One region of the Pseudomonas sp. FP603 genome, then DNA from elsewhere that is predicted to be linked to it. Evidence: predicted binding sites of a transcription regulator. Region 1 holds the regulator's gene; each other region holds the start of a gene.

Region 1 (7,278 bases):
GTCGAGCAGCGATTCGAACTCATGATCGGAGATCAGATCGTCGCCGGCCGCTTTAGCGGTTGGCGCAGCCGGGGTCGGAGCCGAAGCAATCGCCGACTCCAATGCATCGACGGCAAAGTTGCCTTTGCCGTGCAACTGATCGAGCAGTGCCTCGAACTCGTCGTCGGTGATGTCGGAGCTGTCGCCTGCCGCTTTCGGGGCAGCCGGTGTGGTAGGCGCTGCGACCACGGCATCGGCGGCGAACTGGCCTTTGCCGTGCAATTGATCGAGCAACGACTCGAACTCGGCATCGGTGATTTCGTCGCTGGCAGCCGCATCGGTGGCAGGCAGCGGAGCAACCGCGGGAGCTTCGGCCTGGGCCTTGACGGCGTTCAGCGAGTCCAGCAGTTGTTCGAATTCGTTATCGGTAATGTCGCCTGAATCGCTTTCAGCGGCAGGCTCTTGCACCGCTTCAGCAACAGGCGCCGCTTCGTCGGCAGTTTGCGGCTCGGCCAGACGGGCAAGAGCAGCCAGCAATTCAGGCGTGGCAGCCGTGATCGGGCTGCGCTCGCGGACTTCGCTGAACATGCTGTTCACCGCGTCCAGTGCTTCGAGAACCACGTCCATCAGTTCCGAGTCGACGCGTCGTTCACCCTTGCGCAGGATGTCGAACACGTTCTCGGCGATGTGACAGCACTCCACCAGCTCGTTGAGCTGGAGGAAGCCGGCGCCCCCTTTTACAGTGTGAAAACCGCGAAAAATTGCATTGAGCAAGTCCGCATCATCCGGTCGGCTTTCCAGCTCGACCAGCTGTTCGGATAGTTGCTCTAGAATCTCGCCGGCCTCAACCAGGAAATCCTGAAGGATCTCTTCATCGGCGCCGAAGCTCATTAAGGGGGTGCTCCTACAGGTCTAAAAACCCAGAAAACTAAAATCCAAGACTGGATAGCAAATCGTCCACATCGTCCTGACCGGACACAACATCTTCTCTTTTATCGGCATGAATCTGCGGACCTTCACCCTGCGAGAGATGTTTTTGTGGATCTTTTTCAGCCAGCATCGCTTCACGGTCATGTTCGATACCCGCAAAGCGGTCTACCTGACTGGCCATGAGCACGAGCTTGAGCAGATTGCTTTCAACTTCGGTGACCAATTGGGTCACGCGCTTGATCACCTGACCGGTGAGGTCCTGGTAATCCTGGGCCAGCAGAATGTCGTTGAGGTTGCTCGACACGACGCGGTTGTCTTCGCTGCTGCGTGTCAGGAAACCGTCGACCCGCCGGGCCAGTTCGCGGAACTCTTCAGCCCCGACTTCGCGACGCATGAACCGTCCCCAATCCGTGCTCAGTGCCTGAGCTTCGTCGCTCAGGCTGTTGATCAGCGGCGTGGCGTTTTCCACCAGGTCCATGGTGCGGTTGGCCGCGGCCTCGGTCAGCTTGACCACATAACCCAGGCGCTCGGTGGCATCCGTGATCTGAGACACTTCCTCGGCTTGCGGCATGTGCGGGTCAATCTGGAAATTGACGATCGCGCTATGCAGCTCGCGGGTGAGCTTGCCAACTTCCTGGTACAGGCCGCGGTCACGGGTCTGGTTGAGCTCATGGATCAGTTGCACAGCGTCGCCGAACCTGCCTTTTTCAAGGCTATCGACCAGTTCGACCGCGTGTTTTTTCAGGGTCGACTCGAAATCGCCCTGTGAAGATTCTTTATGCTCCATAGCTCCCCCGTGGCGCAGTACATCAACCGATGCGTTCGAAAATCTTCTCGATTTTTTCTTTCAACGCCTGGGCTGTGAAGGGTTTGACCACATAGCCGTTAACACCGGCCTGGGCCGCTTCGATGATTTGCTCGCGCTTGGCTTCAGCGGTCACCATCAGCACCGGCAGGTGCTTGAGCTTTTCATCGGCGCGCACGTGACGCAGCAGATCGATACCGGTCATGCCAGGCATGTTCCAGTCCGTTACCAGAAAGTCGATGCTCCCGCTGTTGAGAACCGGAATGGCAGTGATGCCATCATCAGCCTCGACCGTGTTGGTGAACCCAAGGTCACGCAACAGGTTTTTTATGATCCGCCGCATCGTTGAGAAGTCATCAACGATGAGGATTTTCATGTTCTTGTCCAATTCGACCTCCAAGCAGTCTTAAACGCGCCCAGCACCTGGACGCGCCATTTCAATCAATCCGGCAAAGCACTCAATGACTGTCTGGAGCACAACAGATCGAGACCGGCGCAGTTCAACACCACACCAGCTCCATTCGCAGTGTCCCCACACTGCCTTCAGCGCGCTCGCCACTCCCCCAAACGCCCCCGCAAACGGGCCGCGCACTGGCTGTGTAACTGGCTGACCCGCGATTCGCTGACCCCCAGGACCTCGCCGATTTCCTTGAGATTCAACTCTTCGTCGTAGTACAGCGCCAACACCAGTCGCTCACGCTCCGGCAAATTGGCAATCGCGTCCGCCAGCGCCGCCTGGAAGCGTTCATCTTCCAGATCGCGTGACGGCTCGAGATGAGCACTGGCGCCATCCTCATGCAGCCCTTCGTGTTCGCCGTCCTGCAACAGATCGTCGAAACTGAATAACCGGCTGCCCAAGGTGTCGTTCAAAATCCCGTAATAATCGTCGAGACTCAATTGGAGTTCGGCCGCAACTTCGTGATCTTTAGCGTCACGGCCGGTTTTAGCTTCAATCGAGCGAATCGCGTCGCTGACCATGCGGGTATTGCGGTGAACCGAACGTGGCGCCCAGTCCCCCTTGCGCACTTCATCGAGCATCGCGCCGCGGATTCGAATGCCCGCGTACGTCTCGAAACTCGCGCCTTTGCTGGCGTCGTATTTGGTTGATACTTCAAGCAGGCCGATCATCCCGGCCTGGATCAGGTCTTCGACCTGGACGCTGGCCGGCAAACGCGCCAGCAAGTGGTAGGCAATGCGTTTGACCAGTGGCGCGTAACGCTCGATCAGCTCGTACTGCGCGTCACGTGCCGACTTCTTGTAGAGGTTGTAGCCACTGGCTGTCATAGGACGGGTCCTGCGGTCTGTTGCACGAGGCGCTCGACGAAAAACTCCAGGTGCCCACGCGGGTTGGCCGGCAGCGGCCAGGTATCGACCTTCTGCGCAATGGCCTTGAACGCCAGGGCGCACTTGGAACGGGGAAAGGCTTCATAGACGGCGCGCTGCTTCTGCACAGCCTTGCGCACGCTTTCGTCGTAAGGCACCGCACCGACGTATTGTAAGGCGACGTCGAGGAAGCGATCCGTGACCTTGGTCAACTTGGCAAACAGATTGCGGCCTTCCTGCGGGCTCTGCGCCATGTTGGCCAGAACGCGGAAACGGTTCATGCCGTAGTCGCGGTTCAGCAGTTTGATCAGCGCGTAGGCGTCGGTGATCGAGGTCGGCTCGTCGCACACCACCAGCAAGACTTCCTGCGCGGCGCGGACGAAACTGACTACCGAGTCACCAATGCCCGCAGCGGTGTCGATCACCAATACGTCGAGGTTGTCGCCGATATCGCTGAAGGCCTGGATCAGGCCGGCATGTTGGGCCGGGCTCAGATGAACCATGCTCTGGGTGCCGGACGCGGCCGGGACGATGCGGATACCGCCGGGCCCTTGCAACAGCACGTCGCGCAGCTCGCAGCGGCCTTCGATCACGTCGGCCAGGGTACGTTTGGGTGTCAGTCCTAGCAGGACGTCGACGTTCGCCAGCCCCAGATCGGCGTCCAACAGCATGACGCGCCGGCCGAGCTCAGCTAGAGCCAGGGACAAGTTCACTGACACGTTAGTCTTCCCGACGCCACCTTTGCCGCCGGTCACCGCGATCACCTGTACGGGATGCATGCTGCCCATGTTATTTCTTTACCTTGTCTTGCATAGACGGAGGCCACATTACTGGCTGCGCGTTCAGCGACTGAACAATGCATGGCAGACCATCGATGTAGGTACAAAAAATGTTCATTAATACCTCAGCCAACCTGCTTGGTCGGGCTGTGGTAAATATCAGCGAACATATCAGCCATGGCTTCTTCGCTGGGTTCTTCCTGCATTTGCACGCTAACGGCGCGACTGACCAACTGATGACGACGCGGCAGATGCAAATCATCCGGGATCCGCGGGCCATCGGTCAGGTAAGCCACCGGCAGTTCATGACTGATGGCCAGGCTCAACACCTCGCCCAAGCTTGCCGTTTCATCCAGTTTAGTCAGGATGCAGCCGGCAAGGCCGCAACGTTTGTAACTGTGGTAAGCGGCGGTTAGAACCTGTTTCTGGCTAGTGGTTGCCAAGACCAGATAATTTTTTGATTTGATGCCACGTCCGGCCAGGCTTTCGAGCTGCATGCGCAGTGCCGGATCGCTGGCCTGCAGGCCGGCGGTATCGATCAGCACCACGCGTTTGCGCAGCAAGGGCTCCAACGCCTGGACCAGGGATTGGCCCGGATCGACATGGGTGACCGACACGTTGAGGATGCGGCCCAGAGTCTTGAGCTGTTCCTGAGCACCGATGCGATAGCTGTCCATGCTCACCAGCGCGATGTTCTGCGCGCCGTACTTGAGCACGTAACGAGCGGCAAGCTTGGCCAGCGTGGTGGTCTTGCCCATGCCGGCCGGGCCGACCATTGCAATCACGCCGCCCTCTTCCAGCGGCTCGACTTCCGGAGTCGCGATCATCCGCGCCAGGTGCGCGAGCAACATGCGCCAGGCCTGGCGGGGTTCTTCAATATCGGTAATCAGCGCCAGCAGATCGCGCGACAACGGGCCGGACAGGCCGATGCGTTGCAGGCGACGCCAGAGGTTGGCCTGAGCCGGACGACTGCCTTGCAGCTGATTCCAGGCCAGCGAGCCGAGTTGAACTTCCATCAGCTCACGCAGGCTGTTGAGCTCGAAACGCATCGAATCGAATGCACGCGGGTCGACGCCACCGGAGACTGGCGCAGGGACCGGGGCTGCACGACGAGGTTCGGCGTAGGTCGGTTCGACCAGCGGTTCGGCGGCGGTCAACGGCAGGCCGGCGAACAACTGGCGATTGGTGCTCTTGTCGCTCTCGCCATCGCCACGCAGGCTCAGTTCAGCCTGGGCGGTGACGATTCGCGACTGGGTCTTGCGCAGCTCGTCCTCGAGTTCCATGTTCGGAACACGCGGGGCCAACGCCGACAGTTTGTAATCCAGGGCAGCCGTCAGCTCGACACCGCCGGCGATCCGGCGGTTGCCAATAATGGCGGCATCGGCGCCCAGCTCATCACGAACCAGTTTCATGGCCTGACGCATATCGGCGGCGAAAAAACGCTTAACTTGCATAAACCACTACCTCAGCCGTTGGGCCCTACTGTCGCAACGATGGTCACTTGCTTGTTGTCAGGGATTTCCTGGTAAGCCAACACATGCAAACCCGGGACTGCCAGTCGGCCGAATCGCGAGAGCATCGCGCGAACCGGACCGGCCACCAGCAGAATCACCGGTTGACCTTGCATTTCCTGACGCTGCGCCGCTTCGATCAACGAACGTTGCAGTTTCTCTGCCATGCTTGGCTCCAGCAGAACGCCCTCTTCCGAGCCTTGTCCTGCCTTCTGAAGACTATTGAGCAATATTTGTTCCAACCTTGGCTCCAAGGTGATCACAGGCAGCTCCGACTCAGTGCCTACAATGCTTTGAACGATTGCACGGGATACGCCGACGCGCACCGCGGCCACCAAAGCGGCAGTATCTTGACTCTTGGCGGCGTTGTTCGCGATGGCTTCGGCGATGCTGCGAATGTCCCGTACCGGCACCTGTTCAGCCAGCAATGCCTGCAAGACCTTGAGCAGCTGCGACAGCGAAACCACCCCCGGCACCAGCTCTTCGGCCAGTTTCGGTGAGCTTTTGGCCAGCAATTGCATGAGTTGCTGGACTTCTTCGTGGCCAATCAGCTCGCTGGAGTGCTTGTACAAAATCTGGTTCAAGTGGGTCGCCACTACCGTACTGGCATCGACCACGGTGTAGCCCAGGGATTGCGCCTGGGCGCGCTGGCTGATTTCAATCCAGACCGCCTCCAGACCAAAAGCCGGATCTTTGGCGGTAATGCCATTGAGCGTGCCGTAGACCTGCCCCGGGTTGATCGCCAGTTCGCGGTCCGGGTAAATCTCGGCGTCGGCCAGAATCACGCCCATCAGGGTCAGGCGATAGGCGCTTGGCGCCAGGTCGAGGTTGTCACGGATATGCACCGTCGGCATCAGGAAACCCAGATCCTGGGAGAGCTTTTTACGCACACCCTTGATCCGCGCCAGCAACTGACCACCCTGATTGCGATCCACCAGCGGGATCAGGCGGTAGCCGACTTCCAGGCCGATCATGTCGATCGGGGTCACGTCATCCCAGCCAAGCTCCTTGGTTTCCTGGGCGCGGGCCGGCGATGGCAGCAGTTCCTGCTGACGCTTGACCTCTTGCAGGGCCTGCACCTTGACGGCGTTCTGCTTCTTCCAGAACAGGTAAGCGCCGCCGGCCGCCAGGGCTGCCATGCTCAGAAAGGAAAAATGCGGCATGCCCGGCACCAGGCCCATCACCGCCATCAAGCCAGCAGCCACGGCCAAGGCTTTCGGCGAGGCGAACATCTGACGATTGATCTGCTTGCCCATGTCTTCCGAACCGGAAGCACGAGTCACCATGATCGCAGCGGCCGTCGACAACAGCAGTGATGGCAATTGCGCCACCAAACCGTCACCGATGGTCAACAAGGCATACACCCGACCGGCATCGCCAAAGGTCATGCCATGCTGGAAAATCCCGACCGCCATGCCGCCGATCAGGTTGATGAACAGAATCAGCAGGCCGGCGATGGCGTCACCGCGAACGAACTTGCTGGCACCGTCCATCGAGCCATAGAACTCGGCTTCCTGGGCCACTTCCATCCGGCGCAGTTTCGCCTGGTTCTGATCGATCAGGCCGGCGTTCAAGTCGGCATCGATCGCCATCTGTTTACCGGGCATCGCATCGAGGGTGAAACGCGCGCTCACCTCGGAAATCCGCCCGGCACCCTTGGTCACCACGACGAAGTTGATGATCATCAGAATCGCAAAGACCACGATACCAACCACGTAGTTACCGCCGATCACCACTTCACCGAAGGCCTGGATCACCTTACCGGCGGCGGCATGGCCATCCTGGCCGTGGAGCATCACCACCCGTGTGGAAGCCACGTTCAACGCCAGCCGCAACAACGTCGCCACCAGCAAAATGGTCGGGAACACCGCAAAATCCAGCGGCCGCAGAGCGTATACGCAGACCAGCAACACGACGATGGACAAGGCAATGTTGAAGGTGAAAAACACGT
Region 2 (7,278 bases), 3.4 Mb from region 1:
CGTTTACTGGGGTTGAACGTTTGCAGGTCGACGCCCAGTGGTTGTACGAAAACGTTCTTCACGCCCAACCCGATCAGTTTATCGGCCATGATTTGACTCGGTGCCAGCACCCGATCGAAGTTGCCATAGAGCTTGCTTACATAAGCTTCGACATTGGGTGTAACCCAGTTGCCCATGCGATTGCTGACCAGCAGCGGCAGGTCTGAATGATAAAAACCGATCACCGGCACATCAAGTTGACGCTTGGCGTCCAAAGCAGCCCAGGCAGTCAGGTATGGGTCGCCGACTTCAATCAGATCGGGCTGCAAATCCTGCAGAACATTGCGCCACGGCGCGAGACGGAGGGGGAAGCGATAACCCTTGCCAAAGGGCAGGGCAGGGGCCGGAACCGTGTAAATGCCATCCTGTTCACTCAAATGAGCCCCAGGGATCAGCAAGCTGTGACGAATGCCTGGCTTATTGCCCAAGCGGCGGTGTTTGGCATCCAGATAAGTGCGCACGCCACCGCTGGCAGGGGCGTAGAACATGGTTATGTCAGCGATATGCACGATGAACATCCCTCCGGGACCGTTGTTCTCCCTTTGGTTGACCTATATGAAGGATAGATGTTCGATTGGGGTTTTGCGGTGGGGATGTCAGCGGGGTTTTGCGGGATTGGCAGACCGTCTTCGCGGCCAAGCCTCGCTCCACAGGTTATGCGCAGTTCAGAATGATGCGCCAATCCCTGTAGGAGCGAGGCTTGCCCGCGAAGAGGCCCGCAAGAGTGACTTAAATACGGAAACTGCCCACCAACTGCTTCAAGCGCGAAGCCTGTTGCTCAAGGTCCGAGCACGCACGCAAGGTCGATTGCAGGTTTTCCACGCCTTCCTGGTTCAAGGTGTTGATTTCGGTGATATCCACGTTGATCGACTCAACCACCGCCGTCTGTTCCTCGGTCGCTGTGGCCACGGACTGGTTCATGCCGTCGATTTCACCGATGCGCAACGTCACGCTGTTCAAGCGTTCACCAGCCAGGTTGGCGATTTCCACGCTGTCCTGACTGTGGCGCTGGCTGTCGCTCATGGTGCTGACGGATTCGCGGGCACCGACTTGCAGCTCCTCGATCATGGTTTGCACCTGTTGCGCCGACTCTTGCGTGCGGTGCGCCAGGTTGCGCACCTCATCGGCCACCACGGCAAAACCACGCCCGGCTTCACCGGCCCGCGCCGCTTCGATCGCCGCGTTAAGCGCCAGCAGGTTGGTTTGCTGGGAGATGCTGGTGATCACTTCGAGAATCTGCCCGATGTTCACGGTTTTGCTGTTCAGCGATTCGATGTTGGTACTCGAGGCGCTGAGCATGCTCGACAGCTGATTCATCGCGGCAATGCTGCGATCCACCACTTGCTGGCCGTCCTCGGCCAGACTGCGCGCGTCGCTGGCCTGGCTTGACGCCTGGGCTGCGTTGCGGGCGATTTCCTGGGCGGCGGCGCCGAGCTGGTTGATTGCCGCGGCGACACTGCTGGTGCGTGAGGCTTGCTGGTCGGAATTGAACATCGACGAATTCGAGGCGGCCACCACACGCAGAGCCACTTCGTTGACTTGGCCGGTGGCCGAGGACACTTCGCGGATCGACGTATGAACCCGTTCCACGAAACGGTTGAACGCCGTGCCAAGGATGCCGAATTCGTCCTGATTCTGGATGGTCAGGCGCTTGGTCAGGTCGCCTTCACCGTCGGCGATGTCTTCCATGGCGCGGGTCATGAGGTGCAGCGGCTGGATCAGGATGCGGATCAGCATGCCGAGCAAGGCGATGATGATTGCCACGGCAATGAGGGTTGCGACGACCGCCGAGGCGCGAAATTCGCTGAGCATCGAGAAGGCTTTGTCCTTGTCCACCGACAGACCGATGTACCAATTGACCGAGGACAGGCCTTTGATTGGGGTGAACGTGACGATGCGGGTCTTGCCGTCGACGTCGATTTCACTGAGTTCGCTGCTGATGCGCGGGGTGTTTTTTGGGTACGCCTCGCTCAGGGACTTCATCGCCAGGGCTTTGTCCGGGTGAACCAGGATCTTGCCGTCGGCGCTGACCAGGAACGCATAGCCCATACCGTCGAAGTCCAGCGCGTTGAGGCTGTCGGCGATCACCTGCAAGCTCAGGTCGCCACCGACCACGCCGATACTTTGACCGTCCTTGAGCACACTGTTGACGATGGAAATGACCAGTTGGCCGGAAGCGAGATCGATGTACGGTTCGGTCAGTGCCGAGCCGCCGGTGCTTTGGGCACTCTTGTACCAAGGCCGGGCGCGAGGGTCATAGCCATCAGGCATTTTGCTGTCTGGGCGGATGATGAAGGTGCCATCCTTGTTGCCCAGATAGGCGCCCATGAAGGTCGAGGTCACCGCCTTCTGCTCAAGTAGCGAGGAGACGTTGCCGATGTCAGCGTTCAGTGCGACGTTTTGTGACAGGTTTTCGATCAGCAAGCTGCGTCCGGCCAGCCAGGTCTGGATATTGTTGGCCGTCACGCTGCCCATTTCTTGCAGATAGTTGTCCAGGTCTTCGCGAATGGCGTTGCGCTGCAAATAGTCGTTGTACAGTGTGAACGAGGCGAAGGCAGCAATAACGATGAGGGCGGCGGCAAGCAGTATTTTATGGCTGAAGCGCAGATTTTTATTCATGGCTTGGGGGTCCGCTAAAGTCTTAATGTCCAGGGCGTGCTTTTATAAAGGCGCGCAAAATGGGCAGTGTTGAAAGTAAGCTGATATTTCCACTGCTCCTTAGGGAATTACCGACGCTATTTTTCAGTCTGGTCTCTCGCTTGTTATCGGCCATGAAGGATCAAAGATTAACCATGGGTGACAAAATGCCTGACTCATCGCAACTCGTTATCGGCGCCGATCTCACGGGCCAGTCCATCGCCCAGGCCATGCGCCTGGCCAACCGTCATGGCCTGGTAGCGGGCGCTACCGGGACCGGTAAAACCGTCACCTTGCAGCGCCTGGCCGAAGCCTTCAGCGATGCCGGTGTGGCGGTGTTCGCGGCGGATATCAAAGGCGACCTGTGCGGCCTGGGCGCTGCCGGCAACCCTCAAGGCAAGGTCGCGGACCGGATCGCCGGGATGCCCTGGCTGAACCATAAGCCTCAGGCGTATCCGGTGACCTTGTGGGACATTAACGGTCAGTCCGGTCATCCACTGCGCACCACCTTGAGCGAAATGGGCCCGTTGCTGCTCGGCAGCCTGCTGGAACTGACCGACAGTCAGCAGTCGGCACTTTATGCCGCGTTCAAGGTGGCCGACCGCGAAGGGTTGTTGCTGCTGGATTTGAAGGATTTGAAGGCGCTGCTCAATCACCTGCGCGACAACCCCGAATTGCTGGGGGATGACGCCGCGTTGATGACCACCGGTTCCAGCCAGGCGCTGTTGCGCCGTTTGGCGACGCTGGAACAGCAGGGCGCCGAAGCGTTGTTCGGCGAACCGGCGCTGCAACTCGAAGACATGTTGCAACCGGCCCTGGATGGTCGCGGGCGCATTCACTTGCTCGATGCCAGTCGTCTGGTGCATGAAGCGCCGAAGGTCTATGCGACGTTCCTGCTCTGGCTGCTGGCCGAACTGTTCGAGCAATTGCCGGAGCGTGGTGATGCCGAGAAACCGCTGCTGGCGCTGTTTTTCGACGAAGCGCACTTGTTGTTCGCCGGTACGCCCAAGGCGTTGCAGGAGCGTTTGGAACAGGTAGTGCGACTGATCCGCTCGAAAGGCGTGGGGGTATATTTCGTTACCCAATCACCGGGCGACTTGCCCGATGATGTGCTGGCTCAACTGGGCCTGCGCATTCAGCACGGTTTGCGCGCGTTTACTGCCAAAGAACAGAAATCCCTGCGCGCCGTGGCCGAGGGCTTCCGGCCGAACCCGGCATTTGACGCCTTGTCAGTATTGACGGAGCTGGGGATCGGCGAGGCGCTGGTCGGCACCCTGCAAGACAAGGGCACGCCGGGGATGGTCCAGCGTGTATTGGTTGCACCGCCGCAATCGCGGATCGGGCCGTTGACCGAGACCGAACGCACCGTGCTGATCGCCGGTTCGCCGTTCAAGGGGCGTTACGACAAACCGGTCGATCGCGAATCAGCTTATGAAGTGCTGATGGGGCGTAAAGGGCTGGCGCCGGATCCTGAAGCAGCGCCGGGCAAACCTGCACCTGAAGAGCCGAGTTTCACCGACAAGGCCGGGGAACTCCTCGGCACGGCGGCAGGCCAGGCATTGAAATCAGCTATGCGACAGGCGGCAAATCAATTGGGCCGACAATTGGTACGCGGGTTGATGGGCTCATTGCTCGGCGGCAGCAAACGCCGCTGACAAGTGGGTAATCAAAATGTGGGAGCGAGCCTGCTCGCGATTGCGGCCGGACATTCAACACATGTGTTGACTGATACACCGCTATCGCGAGCAGGCTCGCTCCCACATTGGTTTTATGTCAGGTTTTGGGTTTGGCGTGCGCCGCCAGGCGTTCGAGGGCCGCCCGCAGGTTCGGGTCGGTAATCCCGTCAGCCGTTGCCTGAATGGTCGCCGCCGCATCGGTCGACAAATTTATCGTATGCCCCGCAGCCCCTTGCTGAACGGTAGGCGGCTGAACCTTGAACAGGATCCGCGTCAGGCTGGCGAACTCGTCGAACAGCTGTAACTGCCGTTGCAGACGCTTTTGCTGATAGCGCAGGCGGGTGGCCCAGTGGCCGTCGGTGACAATCAGCAATAAACTGCCTTCACGCCACGACGCCACATGGCAATGCTCGCGGGCAGCCGGCTGCAACTGGCTTTCCACCAGGCGTTGTAAATGACCCAGGCGTTGAGCGTGGCCAAAGATGGCTTTCAGCGGTTTGGCTTCGCGAAGCAGAACGGCGGGTGCTCTGGCCGTGAGAGGGCGAAATGCCATGATCAGACACCTGAAGTAACAGAGCGGCCATGGTAACAGAAAGCATCCGCTGCCCCCGACCCATTGCTTTGTGAGCGCTTTACTCATTAAATCAACGAGTAACTTGTGCCCTCGATGGGTTGAAGTTCAGCAAAAAGCCCTTATTTTAAGTGAGCCCCGTCACAGCGCAGTGCATGCATCGTGGAACAACGCCACTTTCCTCACCATCGTTTCCGGGTAGAATGCTCGTTCGCATGCGGCCATGAGGGCTGCACGGGCGACTCACGGGGCCGCCCTCCATCCCTTTAGTGTGGAAGATCCTGCCGATATGTTTGCGCCTTTGTTAAAGAAACTTTTTGGAAGCAAGAACGAGCGTGAAGTCAAACGCATGCTCAAGACGGTGCAGCTCGTCAATGCCTTCGAAGAGCAAATGGTAGCCCTTTCGGACGATCAATTGCGTGCCAAGACCGACGAGTTCAAGGCCCGCCTCGCCAAAGGGGAATCCCTCGACAAACTGCTGCCAGAAGCCTTTGCGGTCGCCCGCGAAGCCGGCAAGCGCGTCATGGGTATGCGCCACTTCGATGTCCAGCTGATCGGCGGCATGACCTTGCATGAAGGCATGATCGCGGAAATGCGTACCGGTGAAGGCAAGACCCTGGTGGCGACACTGGGTGTTTACCTCAACGCGCTGTCCGGCAAGGGCGTGCACGTTGTGACGGTGAACGACTACCTGGCCCGCCGTGACGCCAACTGGATGCGTCCGCTCTACGAATTCCTCGGCATGACGGTCGGCGTGGTCACCCCATTCCAGCCGCCGGAAGAGAAGCGCGCCGCTTACGCCGCCGACATCACCTACGGCACCAACAACGAATTCGGTTTCGACTACCTGCGCGACAACATGGCGTTCAGCATGGAAGAAAAATTCCAGCGCGAACTCAATTTTGCCGTGATCGACGAAGTCGACTCCATCCTCATCGACGAAGCCCGTACCCCGCTGATCATCTCTGGTCAGGCCGAGGACAGCTCCAAGCTGTACATCGAGATCAACAAACTGATCCCGCAGCTGCAATTGCACGTCGAAGAAGTCGAAGGCGAAGTCACCAAGGCTGGCCACTACACCGTGGACGAGAAGACCCGTCAGGTCGAACTCAACGAAGCCGGTCACCAGTTCATCGAAGACATGCTGACCCGCGTCGGCCTGCTGGCTGAAGGCGAGAGCCTGTACTCGGCGCATAACCTCGGTCTGCTGACCCACGTTTATGCCGGCCTGCGTGCGCACAAACTGTTCAATCGCAACGTCGAATACATCGTGCAGGACGGTCAGGTCGTGCTGGTCGACGAACACACCGGCCGCACCATGCCGGGTCGCCGTTTGTCCGAAGGCCTGCACCAGGCCATCGAAGCCAAGGAAAACCTGAATATCCAGGCCGAGAGCCAGACACTGGCGTCGACCACGTTCCAGAACTACTTCCGTCTGTACAACAAGCTGTCCGGCATGACCGGTACCGCAGACACCGAAGCGTTCGAGTTCCACCAGATCTACGGTCTGCAGGTCATGGTGATTCCGCCGAACAAACCGTTGGCGCGTAAAGACTACAACGACCTGGTGTTCCTGACCGCCGAAGAGAAATACGCGGCGATCATCAACGACATCAAGGAGTGCATGACTCAGGGCCGTCCGGTGCTGGTGGGTACCGCCACCATCGAAACGTCCGAGCACATGTCCAGCCTGCTCGTGAAGGAAGGCATCGAACACAAGGTTCTGAACGCCAAGTTCCACGAAAAAGAAGCCGAAATCATTGCTCAGGCCGGTCGTCCGGGCGCACTGACCATCGCCACCAACATGGCCGGTCGTGGTACCGACATTCTGTTGGGCGGTAACTGGGAAGTGGAAGTCGCTTCGCTGGAAAACCCGACCCCTGAGCAGATTGCCCAGATCAAGGCCGACTGGCAGAAGCGTCACCAGCAAGTGCTGGAGTCGGGCGGCTTGCAGGTGATCGCTTCCGAGCGTCACGAATCGCGCCGTATCGACAACCAGTTGCGCGGTCGTGCCGGTCGTCAGGGCGACGCCGGTTCCAGCCGTTTCTACCTGTCGCTGGAAGACAGCCTGATGCGCATCTTCGCCTCTGACCGGGTGAAGAACTTCATGAAGGCGCTGGGCATGCAGTCCGGTGAAGCGATCGAGCACCGCATGGTGACCAACGCCATCGAGAAGGCTCAGCGCAAGGTTGAAGGTCGTAACTTCGACATTCGTAAACAGCTGCTCGAGTTCGACGACGTCAACAACGAACAACGTAAAGTGATCTATCACATGCGTAACAGTTTGTTGGCCGCTGACAACATTGGCGAAACCATCGCCGATTTCCGTCAGGACGTGCTCAACGCAACCGTCAG
Region 3 (7,278 bases), 1.3 Mb from region 1:
AACTGCCCGATTGGTTCGAAGAGGCGGAATCAATGTTCGCCCTCGACCCCAGCTACGAACCTACCGAAGCCACGTTCGACCCGGAGCACGGTGAAGTGTTCGCCCAACTGCAAAAGTGCAACCGCCACAGCCTGATCGAACCGGTGGACGCCGAACACATGTACTACGCCGCCCTCCACTCCACCGGCTGTCGCCTCACCGCCCTCGGCGCCTATTACCGCGAACTCGCGATCAAGGGACATTTTTGATGCCTGTGTTTATCAGTTACCGCCACACCGACCGCGCCCAGGCGATGGCCATCAATGCGCGCCTGAAACTAGCGAACATCAAGACCTATCTCGACGTGTTGGACACCGAATCCCAGCAAACCGACGACATCACCGCCGTCATCACCCGCAACATTACCGAATGCACGCACTTGCTGGCGGTGGTCTCGCAGGAGACTGCCATGTCCTGGTGGGTGCCGTTTGAAATCGGCGAAGCAACCATCAGTGATCGCAGGATCTGCTCTTACAAGATCGGTCCCAGCGCACTGCCGCTGTACCTGGATAAATGGCCGAAGTTGAGTGGTGATACCGATCTCGACTTTTTTATCGATGCCTACCGCAAAGAGGCCATGTTGGAGCGCTCGACAGGAATAGAGTCTTTCAGCGAATCCATTCGCGGCACCTTCAAGCGTAATGCCGATCTGTTCCATGACCAGCTCAAGGACCGCATTCGTCGCGGTTACTGATCCGCACAAAAAAGCCGCGATGTTCGCGGCTTTCTGATTTTCAGTGCTGATCTCGATCATTTTCGTAAAGCCACGAAAATGATCAGTAGCATGGTCACTGCTTGGGCGCCTCACCCGGTTTCGGCACAGGATCATCAAACAGATTCAACCGCTCCCGAAGCTCATGGGCCGGCAGCGGTTCCTTATCCGCCGGCAAGGCATTCGGATCGGCTGGCGGCGCGGGCACTTCGCCTGGGCCACCCTGCCCTTGCGTTGGCACTGGCGCAGGTTCGGCACCTTGCGAACCTTCGATGGCTCGCTGGGCTTTCTTGGTCAGCACGACGATGTCGATGCGACGGTTGACCGGGTTGAACGGGTTCTCCCGGTCGAACAGCGCTGACGAGGCGTAGCCCACGACTCGCGCCACTTGTGAATCCGGGTAGCTGCCGGCGATCAACGCACGGCGAGCCGCGTTGGCGCGGTTGGCCGAGAGCTCCCAGTTGCCGAAGTCGCCGGTGCCCGAGTACGGCTTGGCATCTGTGTGGCCGCTGATGCTGATCTTGTTCGGCACCGCCTTGATGGTGTCGGCCATGGCCAGCAGGATGTCTTCGAAATACGGCTTCAGACGCGCACTGCCGGAGTCGAACATCGGGCGGTTTTCGGCGTCCACTATCTGGATGCGCAAACCGTCCTGAGTGATCTCGAAGAGGATCTGGTCCTTGAACTTCTGCAACTGCGGGTTTTCTTCGACCTTGTTCTGCAGCTCTTGCAGCAGCAATTCCAGGCGTTCCTTCTCGACCAGCTCGGCCATGCCTTCGACCTGTTCAGAGTCGATCGTCACCTTGTCCGGCTGGGGCTGGGATTTCACCTCGGGGTTGAGGGTGTTCTCCGGTGCCAGGGTCGGCGAGCCGCCCAGATCGATGATGTATGGCGTGCCACTTTCGCTAAAACCGACCGGGTCCTTGAAGTAACCGGCGATGGCGATCTTCTGTTCCGGTGTTGCGGTGGACAACAGCCATAGCACCAGGAAGAACGCCATCATCGCCGTTGCGAAGTCCGCGAAGGCGATTTTCCAGGAGCCCCCGTGATGCCCGCCCGCGTACTTTTTGACGCGCTTGATGATTATCGGCTGGTTATTTTCCATGACTTAGCGACCGCGAACCGCTTGTTCCAGCTCAGCGAAGCTAGGACGGTGCGCCGGGTACAGAACCTTGCGACCGAATTCCACCGCCAGCGATGGCGGCATGCCGGAAGCCGAAGCCACCAGCGAGGCCTTGATGGCTTCGTAGACGTTCAGTTCTTCCTTGGCGTCGTGGCCCAGGGCGTGTGCCAGCGGGCCAAAGAAACCGTAGGCCGCGAGAATACCGAAGAAGGTACCTACCAGAGCCGCACCCACGTGCAGGCCAATCATTTTCTGGTCGCTTTCACCCAACGAAGCCATGGTCACCACGATACCCAATACCGCCGCGACGATACCGAAGCCCGGCATGGCATCGGCGATGCCGTTGACGGCGTGGGAGGGGTGATCCAGGTCTTCCTTGAGGCTGGTCAGTTCCATGTCGAACAAGCCTTCAAGCTCATGGGGCGCCATGTTGCCGGAGGACATGATGCGCAGGTAATCGCAGATGTACGCGGTCATGCGGTCATCTTTCAGGACTGCTGGATACTTGGCGAAGATCGGGCTCGCAGCGGCATCTTCGATGTCGCCTTCGATGGCCATCATGCCTTCGCGACGGCTCTTGTTGAGAATCTCGTAAATCAGCCCCAGCACTTCCAGGTAGAAGGTGTGGTTGAAACGCGAACTGAACATGCCCAAGGACTTCTTGAGCACGTGCATCGTCATATGACCGGGGTTGGCCTGCAGGAATGCACCAAGGGCCGCGCCACCGATAATCATCACCTCGAAAGGCTGGATGAGGGCGGCAATCTTGCCGTGGGAAAGCACGTATCCGCCGAGCACGCTCGCGAATACGACGATGATGCCGATAATTTTAGCCATAGGTAGGAGAGCACTTACTGAGTCGGGTTCAAGGTCATATTCGGAAGTTAAAAAATCTCTTCTTCTACTTATCGGCAAAACTGCGCCAGACTATAGCCAGTTCAGGCGAAAAGCTAATTTGACCCGCTCAGGGATAGGGTAAAGCAGACGATGATCGCGTCCAGACATGGCTAACGAAACGAACGTCCCAATGCCAAAACCGACCACGCTCGAAGGCTGGGTCAAGCTTCTCGATGGTGTGCGCCTGCCGGTTCCGCAAGCCAGTCACGACCGGGTCTGCAAAGCCATCCGCGATAGCCGCAGCTCACTGCGCGACATTGCCGAATTGATGCAGGACAGCCCGGCCCTGGCCTTGAGCGTAATTCGCGAAGCCAATCGCCACACCCATGGCAGCATGGCCACGCCGGCTGAAAACCTTGAGGTGGCGATCAATCGCCTCGGTTTGAAACGCACCGAAGAATTGCTCGAGCGCTTGCCCGCCGCCCCCCAATCGGAAATCCCCGCCGCCCTGCGCCAGCTTCAGTTGATCAGCCAGCACGCCACTCAACAGGCCAACGGTTTTTTTGCCAGTCGCCTGGCGCGGTTGTGGCAAGACATCCACTGGGGCAGTCTGCTGTTTCTTTCGCCACTGTGGCCCATGGCGTTGACCCATCCGCAGTTGCTTGAAGAATGGGAGCTGCGGGTCATCCATAAAGGTGAGTCGGCGCGCAAAGTCGAAAAGCAATTGTTCGGCGTGTGTCTGCTGGAAATCTGTCTGGCGCTGGTGGATACCTGGCGTTTGCCGATCTGGGTGCAGCAGGGTTATCGGCTGCTGCGGAGCGAACAACGCGAACTGGTGAAAGTCCTGCGCATCGCGCGTGATAGCGATCACCCGCTGCGCCAACAGAACCGTCTCGACGATGACCCGACGCTGCGCCGCTGGCTTAATCAACCCGCCAACACCGTGCTGCTGGCCAATGGTCTGGCGTTGTCGGCACAACAGGCCTGGGACAGTCCTCACTGTGAACGCTGGCAGTTCCTGACCAGCCTTTACCTGCAAATGTCGATGGATGAGGTGCAACAACAATTGCACCAGCAAGCCGCCAATAGCGCCCGCCAACACGCCATGCCGGACCTCTGGCACCCGGCCGAAGCGCTGATCTGGCCGTCGGGCATCAACCGCATTCACGGCGGTTTGCTGCCAGCCCCGGCACCCACCGCCGAAGACCTGGCGAAGTGGCGTAAACAATGCGCCGAGTTGCTGGTGGAGCCGAGCCGTTTTACCAATGCCATGCACTTGACCACATCGGCCCGAGACGCCCTGGTGGCATGCGGCATGCGACGGGTGATGATTTTGATGGCCGATCGCACGCACGCTAATCTGCGTGTGCACCAGACTGCCGGGCTGCCCAAAGAAGTGGCCGGCCTGAACCTGGTGGTCAGCCAAAGCACCGTACTGCAGCGCCTGCTCGCGCAACAGGCCCAGGTGCGCCTGACGCCAGCCAACAACGCACAATTCTCCGCCCTGTTGCCGGCCAGCCTGCGCTCACAGTTCGGTGGCGAACACCTGCTTCTGCGCTCACTCGTCAACAACGGTCGGGTGATCATGATCGTGGTGGCGGATCAGGGCGGCGGGCCGTTCTCGGAAATCACCGTGCAGGCTTTCGGCAAAACCGCGCAGTGCATCGAAAAGGCCCTGCACAGCTTTAGCCAGCGATAGGACGATCACCGGGCCTGTTTTCAGTTATTTCCTGTGCCGAAATAACTGATAACAGGCCCTCATGACGCTGCGCTACAATCCTCCCCTTTGTGCTCTGGAGACCTCACATGTCTGACTTCTCTGGCTTGGCGCTGGTGATCGAACCGAGCGACCTGCTCCCGCGTCTCGACTCCCGCGAACTGATTCTGGTGGACCTGACCAGCAGCGCCCGCTATGCCGCAGGGCATATCCCCGGGGCACGCTTTGTCGATCCAAAACGCACTCAACTGGGTCAGGCGCCTGCGCCAGGCCTGCTGCCGACCCAAGCCGCGCTTGAAACATTGTTCGGCGAACTGGGGCACAACCCCGATGCGGTCTACGTCGTCTATGACGACGAAGGCGGCGGTTGGGCCGGGCGTTTTATCTGGCTGTTGGATGTTATCGGTCACAACAAGTACCACTACCTCGACGGCGGTCTGACGGCCTGGCTGGCAGAAGGCTCGCCGATGTCGATCCAGATCCCGGCCCCGGTCGGTGGCCCGGTTGCGTTGACCCTGCACGATGAACCCACCGCCACCCGCGAGTACCTGCAAAGTCGTCTCGGTGCCGCCGACCTGGCAATCTGGGACGCACGCGGGCCGCTGGAGTACTCCGGCGAGAAAGTGCTGGCGGCCAAGGGCGGGCACATTCCCGGGGCGGTCAATTTCGAATGGACAGCCGGCATGGATCAGGCGCGCAACCTGCGTATCCGCACCGACATGCCGAAAATCCTGGAACAACTCGGCATTACCAAAGACAAAGAAGTCATTACCCACTGCCAGACTCACCATCGTTCTGGCTTCACGTATCTAGTCGCCAAGTCGCTCGGTTATCCGCGAGTCAAAGGCTACGCCGGCTCCTGGGGCGAATGGGGCAACCATCCCGACACGCCCGTAGAGATTTAAGGTTTTTTAAGGACTGTTAATGAATAAGCGTTTGTTTATCCTCAGCCAATACCTGCTGCCCCACCACTTGCTCTCGCGACTGGCGGGCTGCATTGCCGAATGCCGCGTGCGCTGGTTCAAGAACGCCTTGACCGCCTGGTTCGCCAAGCGTTATCAAGTGGACATGTCCCAGGCGCTGGTCGAAGACCTGACGGCTTACGAGCACTTCAATGCGTTCTTCACTCGTGCCTTGAAAGACGGCGCCCGCCCGCTGGACCAAACCCCAGGCGCGATCCTCAGCCCGGCCGACGGTGCCGTCAGCCAGCTCGGCCCGATCGAACACGGTCGCGTTTTCCAGGCCAAGGGCCACAGCTTCAGCGTGCTGGAATTGCTCGGTGGTGACGCGGCCAACGCAGCGCCATTCATGGGTGGTGATTTCGCCACCATTTACCTGTCGCCCAAGGATTACCACCGCGTGCACATGCCGCTGGCCGGCACCCTGCGCGAGATGGTCTACATCCCCGGCCGCATCTTCTCGGTCAACCAGACCACTGCTGAAAACGTACCGGAGTTGTTCGCGCGCAACGAGCGTGTGGCGTGCATTTTCGATACCGAGCGCGGGCCGATGGCCGTGGTGCTGGTGGGCGCGATGATTGTGGCGTCGATCGAAACTGTCTGGGCCGGGCTGATCACGCCGCCAAAACGCGAGCTGAAAACCTTCCGTTACGACGAAGCGGCTCGTGCGCCGATCCATCTGGAGAAAGGCGCGGAATTGGGTCGCTTCAAACTCGGCTCTACGGCGGTCGTGTTGTTTGGGCCGGATCAAGTGAAATGGGCTGAAGGGCTGGGTGCCCTTTCGCCAGTGCAAATGGGCCAGGGCATCGGCTTGCCAAACGCCTGATCCCTGATACGACCCCACGAACATCTTTCGTGGGGTCGGACATTTCGGTGGTGCTCCTGCTCCGCGTTCATAGCTGCTACAGTCAAGTCATTCACTGCCCATTTCCCGGTCGGAGTTTGTCTACGGCATGAATGAGACCAATCCTGCCCTGCTGCTACGCGCACCGATCCCGACGCAGTCGCGTCTGTCTTTCTGCGAAGCCACGCCTCGCGACCTCAAGCGCTGGATCGCCAACCTGCCCAAAGCCAACCTCGGCGAAACCGCTCGCCAGTTGTATCAAGGCTTGAGCGAACTCAACCAACTGCTCACACCCAGCGACAATCGTCTGCAATTGCTCGAACTGCTGCGGCCCGAGGTGTATTACGTCTGCAAGCACCTGGAACGGCATTTCCTGCATCAGGCGATTGTGCTCGACGAACGCTCGCGCAAGATCGCCAACCTTTGCCAGGCGCTACAGAGCCACTTGGCGATCGGCTACAAGCAAATCGTCATCCGCATCACACCGCGCTTCAGCAAAGACCGTGCGCCGTTGCTAACTCAAGCTTTGCAACGGGCAATTCATTGTTTGAACGGCGCATTGATCCGCGCCACTGAACTCTATTGTCCGGTACCCGAAAATCTGTGGCTCGAGTTACATCAGCTGTACCGGATTGGCTGTCAGTTCCAACTGCAACAGTTGAGCGTGCGCGATGAACTGGCCAACCAGACACAAAGCCTGAGCATCGAGCAAACCTACGTCGTCGCCCTCCTGCTGGGTGCTTCACGCTGCAATCAACTGCGCCAGAACCAGATCGCCCGGCTCGCCGAGGTGCTCGAACCCTGGAGCCAGTGGATCAAGCTGCAACCGGCCAAACCGGACAACGGGCTGTTTGCCATCGCCCCGGATCTCGACACCGGGCCGCGTTACCGCTCCAAATTCCTCGCCGAACAACAGGAGAGCTTGCTAGGAATCGACCCACAACCTCTGGTCGCGGCCATCGAAACCCATCTGCAACAGTCGGCCGACAAGGTATCGCCTTTACCCGTTTCGGCGGGATTGAATCTGGATACGCTGCAACACCTGCA
Region 4 (7,278 bases), 1.7 Mb from region 1:
CTGATCGTGCCCAACGAAGACCAACGTCGCGACCCGCTGCAACTGGTCGAGCTGATCCGTCACCAGCAGCTGAGCCACGCGTTTTTGCCGCCGGCGCTGTTGAGCATCCTGCCGCTGGATCAGTTGCAAGTCCTCGATCATGTGATGACCGGGGGCGATGTTTGCGAACCCTACGTGATCGAGCAACTGACTCGCCAAGGCAAGCTCTACAACCTCTACGGCCCGACAGAAGCCACGGTGCTGATCACCGCGCGGCAACTGCGCACCGGCGACAGCAACCGGACACTCGGCGCACCGATTGCCAACAGTCAGGTGCTGATCCTCGATGAGGACTTGCAACCGGTGACCGAGCAAACCGTCGGTGAGTTGTACATCGTCGGCCCGGGGGTGTGCCTGGGTTACCTGAACAACCCGCAACAGACTGCCGAACGCTATCTGAACCTGCGCCTGCCGAACGGCCAGAGCTTGCGCGCGTATCGCACCGGCGACATGGCCAAGTGGACCCGCGACGGTATCGAGCTGTGCGGGCGGCGGGACAATCAGGTGAAAATTCGCGGCTTTCGGGTCGAGCCGGAAGAGATTGAACGCTGTCTGCGCGACAGCCAGCTGTACCGTCAGGTGGCGGTGGTCATCGACCGTCACCGACGGATTCTGGCCTTTCTCGCGCAACCTCAGGAAGAACAACCCGGGGCTGCTCGCGAAGCCTTGAAAGCCCACGCGATGCAGTTTCTGCCGGACTACATGCAGCCGACCGCATGGACCGAACTGGCGAGCATGCCGTTCGCCAGCAACGGCAAGGTCGACCGCAAAGCGCTGCTGGAGCTGCCCGTCAACGTGACTGATAACAGCCAACGGCGATTGCCCACCAGCGCCGATGAAGCGTTGCTGCTGGAGATCTGGGCCGAGCTGCTGGAGCTGCCCGCCAGCGACATTTCCACCGACGAAAGTTTCTTCAACCTCGGCGGGCATTCGATCCTGCTGTCGCGCATGCTCCTGCGTTTGCGTGAGGAATTCGGCCGCAGCATCTCGATCAATCGCTTCATCGAATTGCCGACGATTGCGAAGCTGGCAACCTTGGTGCGCGGCTCCGGGACCGAGGAAGTGCTGAGTGAAAAAGCCCTGGCCGACGCCTTCCGCGAACTGGACATCGAGCCGCTGCCGATCAGCCGAATAGGCGATGTGCACAAGGTGATCGTCACCGGCGCCAACAGCTTTGTCGGTGTGCATATCGTCGAAGCGCTGCTGGCCTGGGGCGCCAGCGAAGTCGCGTGCCTGGTGCGCGATGGTGGCGGGCAATCGGCGGCGCAACGCTTTGCTCAAGCATTGCGGGAAAACCGTCTGGAGCACCTGGACCTGAGTCGGGTGCAAGTTTACGCGGCGGACATCACTCGCCCGCAACTGGGGCTCAACGAAGATGTTTATCAACGACTGGACCGAGAGTTCGGTGCGCTGGTGCACAACGCCGCCAACGTCAATCACGTCCTCGATTACGAGTCGTTGGCGCGGGATAACGTCGAGCCGATTTTCGAGTGCCTGCGTTTGTGCGAAGGGCGCAGCAAGAAGATCTTCAACTTCGTCTCGACGCTCTCTGCATCCAGCACGATTTCCGACGATGGCCGGGTGTTGGAATTGCCCGCCGCGCAGACACCACCGATCTACATCAAGAACGGCTACAACCTGTCCAAATGGGTCGGTGAGCGGATCCTCGAACGAGCGCGGGAGCGTGGGGTGCGGGTCAATCTTTATCGTCCCGGCAACATCAGTTTCAACAGCCTCACCGGCGTCTGCCAACCCCACAAGAATCGCCTGATGCTGATGCTCAAGGGCTCGATCCAGCTCGGTCAGGTGCCGGAGTTCGCGCTGAACTTCGACCTGATGCCGGTGGATTTTCTTGCCCGTTTCATCGCCTTCCACGCCAGCCGTTATCAGGCCGAAAAAGCGGTGTTCAACCTGCACAACCCCGAGCCCCTGAGCTGGGACACCTACGTGGCGTCTTTCCGTGAGGCTGGTCGAGAGTTCGCCATGGTCAGCGTCGCCGACTGGCAGCAGCAACTGGGCCGGGTCGACAGTGATAACGCGCTGTTTGGCGTGCTGGGTTTCTACCTCAACGGCTTCGAAGAAGACATCGGCGACATCTCGATGATCGGCCATGACAACGCCCAGGCCGGCATACGGCAGATGGGCGCGCACTACCCGGAAAAATCCCCGGCGCTGCTGCGACGCGGCTGCGACTACCTCAAAGAAATCAACTTCATCTGATTCACCTAACCAAGCACGGAGCAAAAACCATGAACACTCTGCAACCCGATACCCTGATCAAAAACCCTCAAGGCTGCCGCGTTGTGTCTTCGGTGGAAGTACCGGTCGATGCAACGCAAGTCTGGGCGGTGGTCGGCAACTTTTCCGGCTTCGACAAATTCATTCCGGCGCTGTCGCACATCGAGATGACGGGCGAAGGCGTATCGTCGCTGCGCAAGAAATTCTTCAAGGACGGCAACCTGGTGGTCGAGCAGCTCAACTCCCGGGACGACCAGGCGCTGAACATGACCTGGACGACGATCTACAACACCTTGGGCGTGGCCAATTTGTGGGCGGCGATGAGTGTTGAATCCATGGGGGCGAGCAAGTCGCGGGCGACCTGGACCATCATCGCCGAACCGGCCCAGGGCGGCGCCGAAGCCCTGCCGGGGTTCAAGGCTTTCGTTCAGGGGTTTGCCGATGATGCGATGGGGAATGTGTTGAAGCTGTTTGTGTAAGGCTTTGGTTCGGCGGTGACTGATCTACCGCTATCGCGGGCAAGCCCGCTCCCACATGGTTTGTGTCGTACACACATCACCTGTGGGAGCGGGCTTGCCCGCGATTGAACGATAACGCGGTTCAACTGCCCCTGATCAGATCTTGAAACTATCAACCAACTGCTTCAACCGATTGGCCTGCTGCGACAACGCATCGCAATCCTTCAATGTTTCATTGAGGTTGGCCACGCTCTGCTGGTTCAGCAGGTTGATCTGGTTAACATCTACGTTGAGGGTTTCCACCACGGCGGTCTGCTCTTCGGTCGCCGCGGCCACCGATTGGTTCATGCCGTCGATTTCGCCGATGCGCTGGGTCACGCTGACCAAACGTAGGCCAGCCTGGTTCGCCACTTCGACGCTTTGCTCGCTGGACACCTGACTGGCGTTCATCGTAGTCACCGCTTCGCGAGAACCGATCTGCAGCGAGCTGATCATTTTGTGGATCTCTTCCGCCGATTCCTGGGTGCGATGAGCCAGGTTACGCACCTCGTCCGCCACCACCGCAAAACCACGACCGGCCTCACCGGCGCGGGCCGCTTCGATGGCTGCGTTGAGCGCCAGCAAATTGGTCTGCTGGGAGATGCCTTTGATCACATCGAGAATGTGACCGATGTTGTCGGTGCTCGCGTTCAGGGTTTCAATCTGCGTGCAGGACAGGCTGATTTTTTGTGACAGCTCAGTCATGGCCAGGATGGTTTTTTCCACCACCTGACGGCCGTCATCAGCCTGCTCGCTCGCGCCGCTGGCGTGTTGCGAAGCATCGGCTGCGTTGCGGGCGATTTCCTGGGTGGCGGCGCCCAATTGGTTGATCGCCGCTGCGACGCTGTTGGTGCGGGCGCTTTGTTCGTCGGAGCCGACGATCGAAGCGTTGGAGGATGCCATCACCCGTTGCGACAGGTCATGAACCTGACGGGTCGCCGAGGACACTTCGCAAATCGACGCGTGAATCCGCTCCACGAACTGGTTGAAGGAGCCGCCCAACTCGCCGAATTCATCTTTGTTTTCTACCACCAGACGACGCGTCAGGTCGCCCTCGCCCTGAGCAATGTCCTGCATTGCGCGGCCCATCGTGGTCAGCGGACGCATCAACACGTTGATCAGCAGGCTCAGCAGCACCGCAATGGCGGTCACGGCGATGAACATCGCGATCAACGCCGAGGTGCGGAATTGGCTCAGTGGTGCGTAGGCCTTGGTCTTGTCAATCGACAGACCGATGTACCACTCGGCGTTCGGTAAACCACTCACCGGGGTGAACGAGAGAATGCGGTCCTGCTTATTCAGCTCTACTTCCTGGATGCCTCTTTCGATGCGGACACTGGAACCCGGATAGATGTCTTTCAGGTTCTTCATTACGTGATCCTTGTCCGGGCTGACGATCACCTGACCGTCGGCGCTGACGAGGAACGCGTGGCCGATGCCACCGAAGTCCACCGAGTTGATGATCTTCACCAGGGTTTCCAGACTCAGGTCGCCGCCGACCACGCCCAGCAGTTCGCCACTCTTTTTCACCGGCATGGCGATGGTCACCACCAACCCGCCGACCGCAGCCATGTAAGGCGGGGTCAGCATGGTCTTGTCGGCGACCACGGCTTGTTTGTACCAAGGGCGCTGACGCGGATCGTAGCCGTCCGGCATCTTCGCGTCAGGGCGCTGGGTAAACACACCATTGGCCTGCCCGACGTAGGTGAACTGGAAGTTCGAGGTGAGGGCGGGTTGATCGACCAGTCCCGGCAGATCGGCATTGGCGCCTTGATGAGCGACGTTCTGCGCGAGGTTTTCCAGGACCAGCACGCGGCCGCTCATCCAGTTCTGCACGCTGCTGCCGGTGAGGTCGCCGGCTTGTTCAATGGAGGACTCGAGGTTTTGCCGAATGGTGTTTCGCTGCAGATAGTCGTTGTACAAAGTGAACAACGCAAAAGCCAGCACCACGACGCCTGAAGCGGCCAACAGGATTTTATGGCTGAACTTGAGATTCATTTCATGGGACTTCTATGCAAAAAGTGGGGAGGCGTTCCGGGTTGCAACATTCCATGTAACCGCGCAGACGGCATTCTGGGGCCGCTCTACTTTGGTGCACGCATGTCTCACCAGTCTTGTCGGCACGAGTGGGAGAAATCTTAGGGATTTCGTCAGATACCCGCCGAACGGTGTGCTAGAGCGCCCGAGTAGCAGAGTTTTGCTGACGGTTGCTCGAACGGCAGTTGCAAATTTTCTGACCCTTAATGACAATGCGACTAATTATCATTTGTGACGTCGGGCTGTCGCGTTCATGTCCTCACCTGAGTTTGCAGTACAGGCGCTCTACAGCAGTCATCACGGATGGCTCAACACGTGGCTGCGCGCTCGATTGGGCAATGCGGCCGATGCAGCGGACCTGGCCCAGGACACGTTCGTTCGTCTGCTGCAAAGAACCGAACGCCTGGAGCTCAAGGCTCCTCGTGCTTTTCTGCGAACCATCGCCCGCGGCTTGGTGATCGACCACTGGCGCCGTGAGGAAATCGAGCGCGCGTACCTGGAAACCATCGCCCATTTGCCCGAGGCCGAAACCCCGAGCGCCGAGGCACGGGCATTGGTGCTCGAATTGCTGGAAAGCATCGCCCGCCTGCTTGAAGGCCTGAAGCCGAAAGTGCGTCAGGCGTTTCTGCTGGCACAGTGCGAAGGACTTACCCACAAGCAGATCGCCGAACACATGGGATTGTCCCTGCGTTCTGTGGAACGTTATGTGGCCGACGCGCTGTATCACTGTTACGTGCTGCGGTATGAAGCGTGATGCCTGTGGATAACTCAGCGCTGAATCGCCGCGGCGCGCCGCATCAGCAGGTGGTCAAACAAGCCATCCATTGGTTGCTGCGCCTGCGCAACAACGCGACCAATTCCAGACTGCGCCAGCAATGCGATGCCTGGCGGGCAGAACACCATGAACACGAACTGGCCTGGCAACGGGTGCAGTCCTTGCAAGCCGAGTTGAGCCGTAATTTGCGCGCGGTGCCCGGCGCTCAAGTCGCCTTCAATACTTTAGAAAACAGCGCACAGGGACTCGGACGGCGTCAGGCGTTGAAACTGTTGTCGGGCACATTGCTGATGGGTTCGGCGGCATGGCTGGGAAGGGACGTGATCGGCTGGCAACAGTGGACCGCCGACTTCGCCACCGCCACGGGCGAACGACGAGGTTTCCAATTGCCGGATGGCACACGCCTGGAGCTCAACACCGCCACCGCGGTGGATCTGGACTACACCGCGCCGCGGCGCCTGATCAAACTGACTCGCGGCGAGATCATCGTAACGTGCGGCGGGGCGAACGAGGGCTCTTCGTTTGATCAACCGTTGCGGGTGCAAAGCCGCAACGGCGTGTTCGAAGGCGTGGCTGCACGCTTCATCGTTCGTCAGGACACCGACTGCACGCGACTCAGCGTCACCAGCGGCATGGTCGCAATCCATTCGCCACTGGCTGCCGGAGGCCTGCCGATTCAAGTGCAGACCGGGCAGAGCTATCTGATCAATCGCAATCGAGCGCAGTTGGCACCGCCGCAGGACATGGATGCCGGCGCCTGGGTGGACGGCCTGATCGTCACCCGCAACATGCGCCTCGGGGACTTTATTCATGAAGTCGGACGTTACCGGCCCGGTTACCTGACCTGCGCAGCGGACATTGCCCACTTGCGGCTGTCAGGAGTTTTCCGTCTCGAAGACACCGACAAGCTGCTGGCCATCCTGCCGCACACCCTGCCGGTACAACTGCGCTATCGCACTCGCTGGTGGGTGACGCTGGAGCGACAGGCCTGAATTATTTTTGGCGGGTTTTCCGAACAAGTCCGGCTTAGTCAGTAAGCACTTCAACTCTGCCTTCAGCGACTTCCTACGGAAACCTACAATGACTGTGCGCGCCATCAGTAAGAACCCTCTCCATTTCGCTGCGGAATCAGGCGTCTTGCGCCACGCCATCCGCGCGACACTGTTCTCGACCGCATTGGGTGTCGGCCTGCTGCCGACACTGGGCGTCGCAGCACAGGGCAGCGAAGCGAGTAGCCACCGCTACAACATTGCCGCCGGCTCCTTGAGCGATGTGCTCAACCAATTCGCGCGTCAGGCGGGCATCACGCTGTCGACGACTCCGGCTCAAACCCAGGGCCTCCAGTCACCGGGATTACAGGGCGACTATTCGGCGGATCAAGCGTTGAGCCATTTGCTCAATGGCACAGGGCTTGTGGCCGTCAGTCAGGATGGCAGCAGCTATGTGCTGCGACCCGTCGCTGAAACCAAAGCCCTGGCACTTCCTGCCACCGACATCAAAGGCTTCGCCCTAGGTAACGCGCTGGGCAGCATGGAGGGCTACAACGCAACGCACAGCCAGATCGCGACCAAGACCAGCACCGCGCTGCTGGAAACCTCGCAAAGCGTGTCCGTGGTGACCCGAGAGCAAATGGACGACCAAGGCTCGCAAACCGTGTCCCAGGCGATGCGCTACACCCCCGGCGTGCTGACC

The links. The regulator FliA, encoded in region 1, starts transcription of late flagellar genes. The targets are predictions, from matches to a motif close to CTAAAGTTTNNNNNNNNNNNGCCGNTAA.
Region 2: PSH65_RS07125 (methyl-accepting chemotaxis protein) is a predicted target of FliA. The motif match lies at 2,802-2,829, and genes of this name have one in related genera.
Region 3: motA (flagellar motor stator protein MotA) is a predicted target of FliA. The motif match lies at 2,780-2,807, and genes of this name have one in related genera.
Region 4: PSH65_RS30980 (methyl-accepting chemotaxis protein) is a predicted target of FliA. The motif match lies at 4,889-4,916, and genes of this name have one in related genera.

The regions. Positions count from the first base shown of each region.
Region 1 is NZ_CP117431.1:5,056,990-5,064,267, forward strand. Features, by position in the region: gene PSH65_RS23350 (chemotaxis protein CheA) at 1-870, opposite strand, end outside; gene PSH65_RS23355 (protein phosphatase CheZ) at 908-1,696, opposite strand; gene PSH65_RS23360 (chemotaxis response regulator CheY) at 1,719-2,090, opposite strand; gene fliA (RNA polymerase sigma factor FliA) at 2,258-2,998, opposite strand; gene fleN (flagellar synthesis regulator FleN) at 2,995-3,825, opposite strand; gene flhF (flagellar biosynthesis protein FlhF) at 3,942-5,270, opposite strand; gene flhA (flagellar biosynthesis protein FlhA) at 5,282-7,278, opposite strand, start outside.
Region 2 is NZ_CP117431.1:1,557,273-1,564,550, forward strand. Features, by position in the region: partial or broken gene PSH65_RS07120 (glycosyltransferase family 4 protein) at 1-557, opposite strand, end outside; gene PSH65_RS07125 (methyl-accepting chemotaxis protein) at 769-2,658, opposite strand; gene PSH65_RS07130 (helicase HerA-like domain-containing protein) at 2,844-4,331, shown strand; gene PSH65_RS07135 (DUF721 domain-containing protein) at 4,450-4,905, opposite strand; gene secA (preprotein translocase subunit SecA) at 5,213-7,278, shown strand, end outside.
Region 3 is NZ_CP117431.1:6,307,893-6,315,170, forward strand. Features, by position in the region: gene PSH65_RS29145 (caspase family protein) at 1-248, shown strand, start outside; gene PSH65_RS29150 (toll/interleukin-1 receptor domain-containing protein) at 248-733, shown strand; gene motB (flagellar motor protein MotB) at 828-1,856, opposite strand; gene motA (flagellar motor stator protein MotA) at 1,860-2,711, opposite strand; gene PSH65_RS29165 (HDOD domain-containing protein) at 2,878-4,410, shown strand; gene PSH65_RS29170 (rhodanese-like domain-containing protein) at 4,518-5,333, shown strand; gene asd (archaetidylserine decarboxylase) at 5,353-6,213, shown strand; gene PSH65_RS29180 (molecular chaperone) at 6,341-7,278, shown strand, end outside.
Region 4 is NZ_CP117431.1:6,727,144-6,734,421, forward strand. Features, by position in the region: gene PSH65_RS30970 (non-ribosomal peptide synthetase) at 1-2,259, shown strand, start outside; gene PSH65_RS30975 (SRPBCC family protein) at 2,289-2,756, shown strand; gene PSH65_RS30980 (methyl-accepting chemotaxis protein) at 2,892-4,772, opposite strand; gene PSH65_RS30985 (sigma-70 family RNA polymerase sigma factor) at 5,065-5,565, shown strand; gene PSH65_RS30990 (FecR domain-containing protein) at 5,565-6,578, shown strand; gene PSH65_RS30995 (TonB-dependent siderophore receptor) at 6,667-7,278, shown strand, end outside.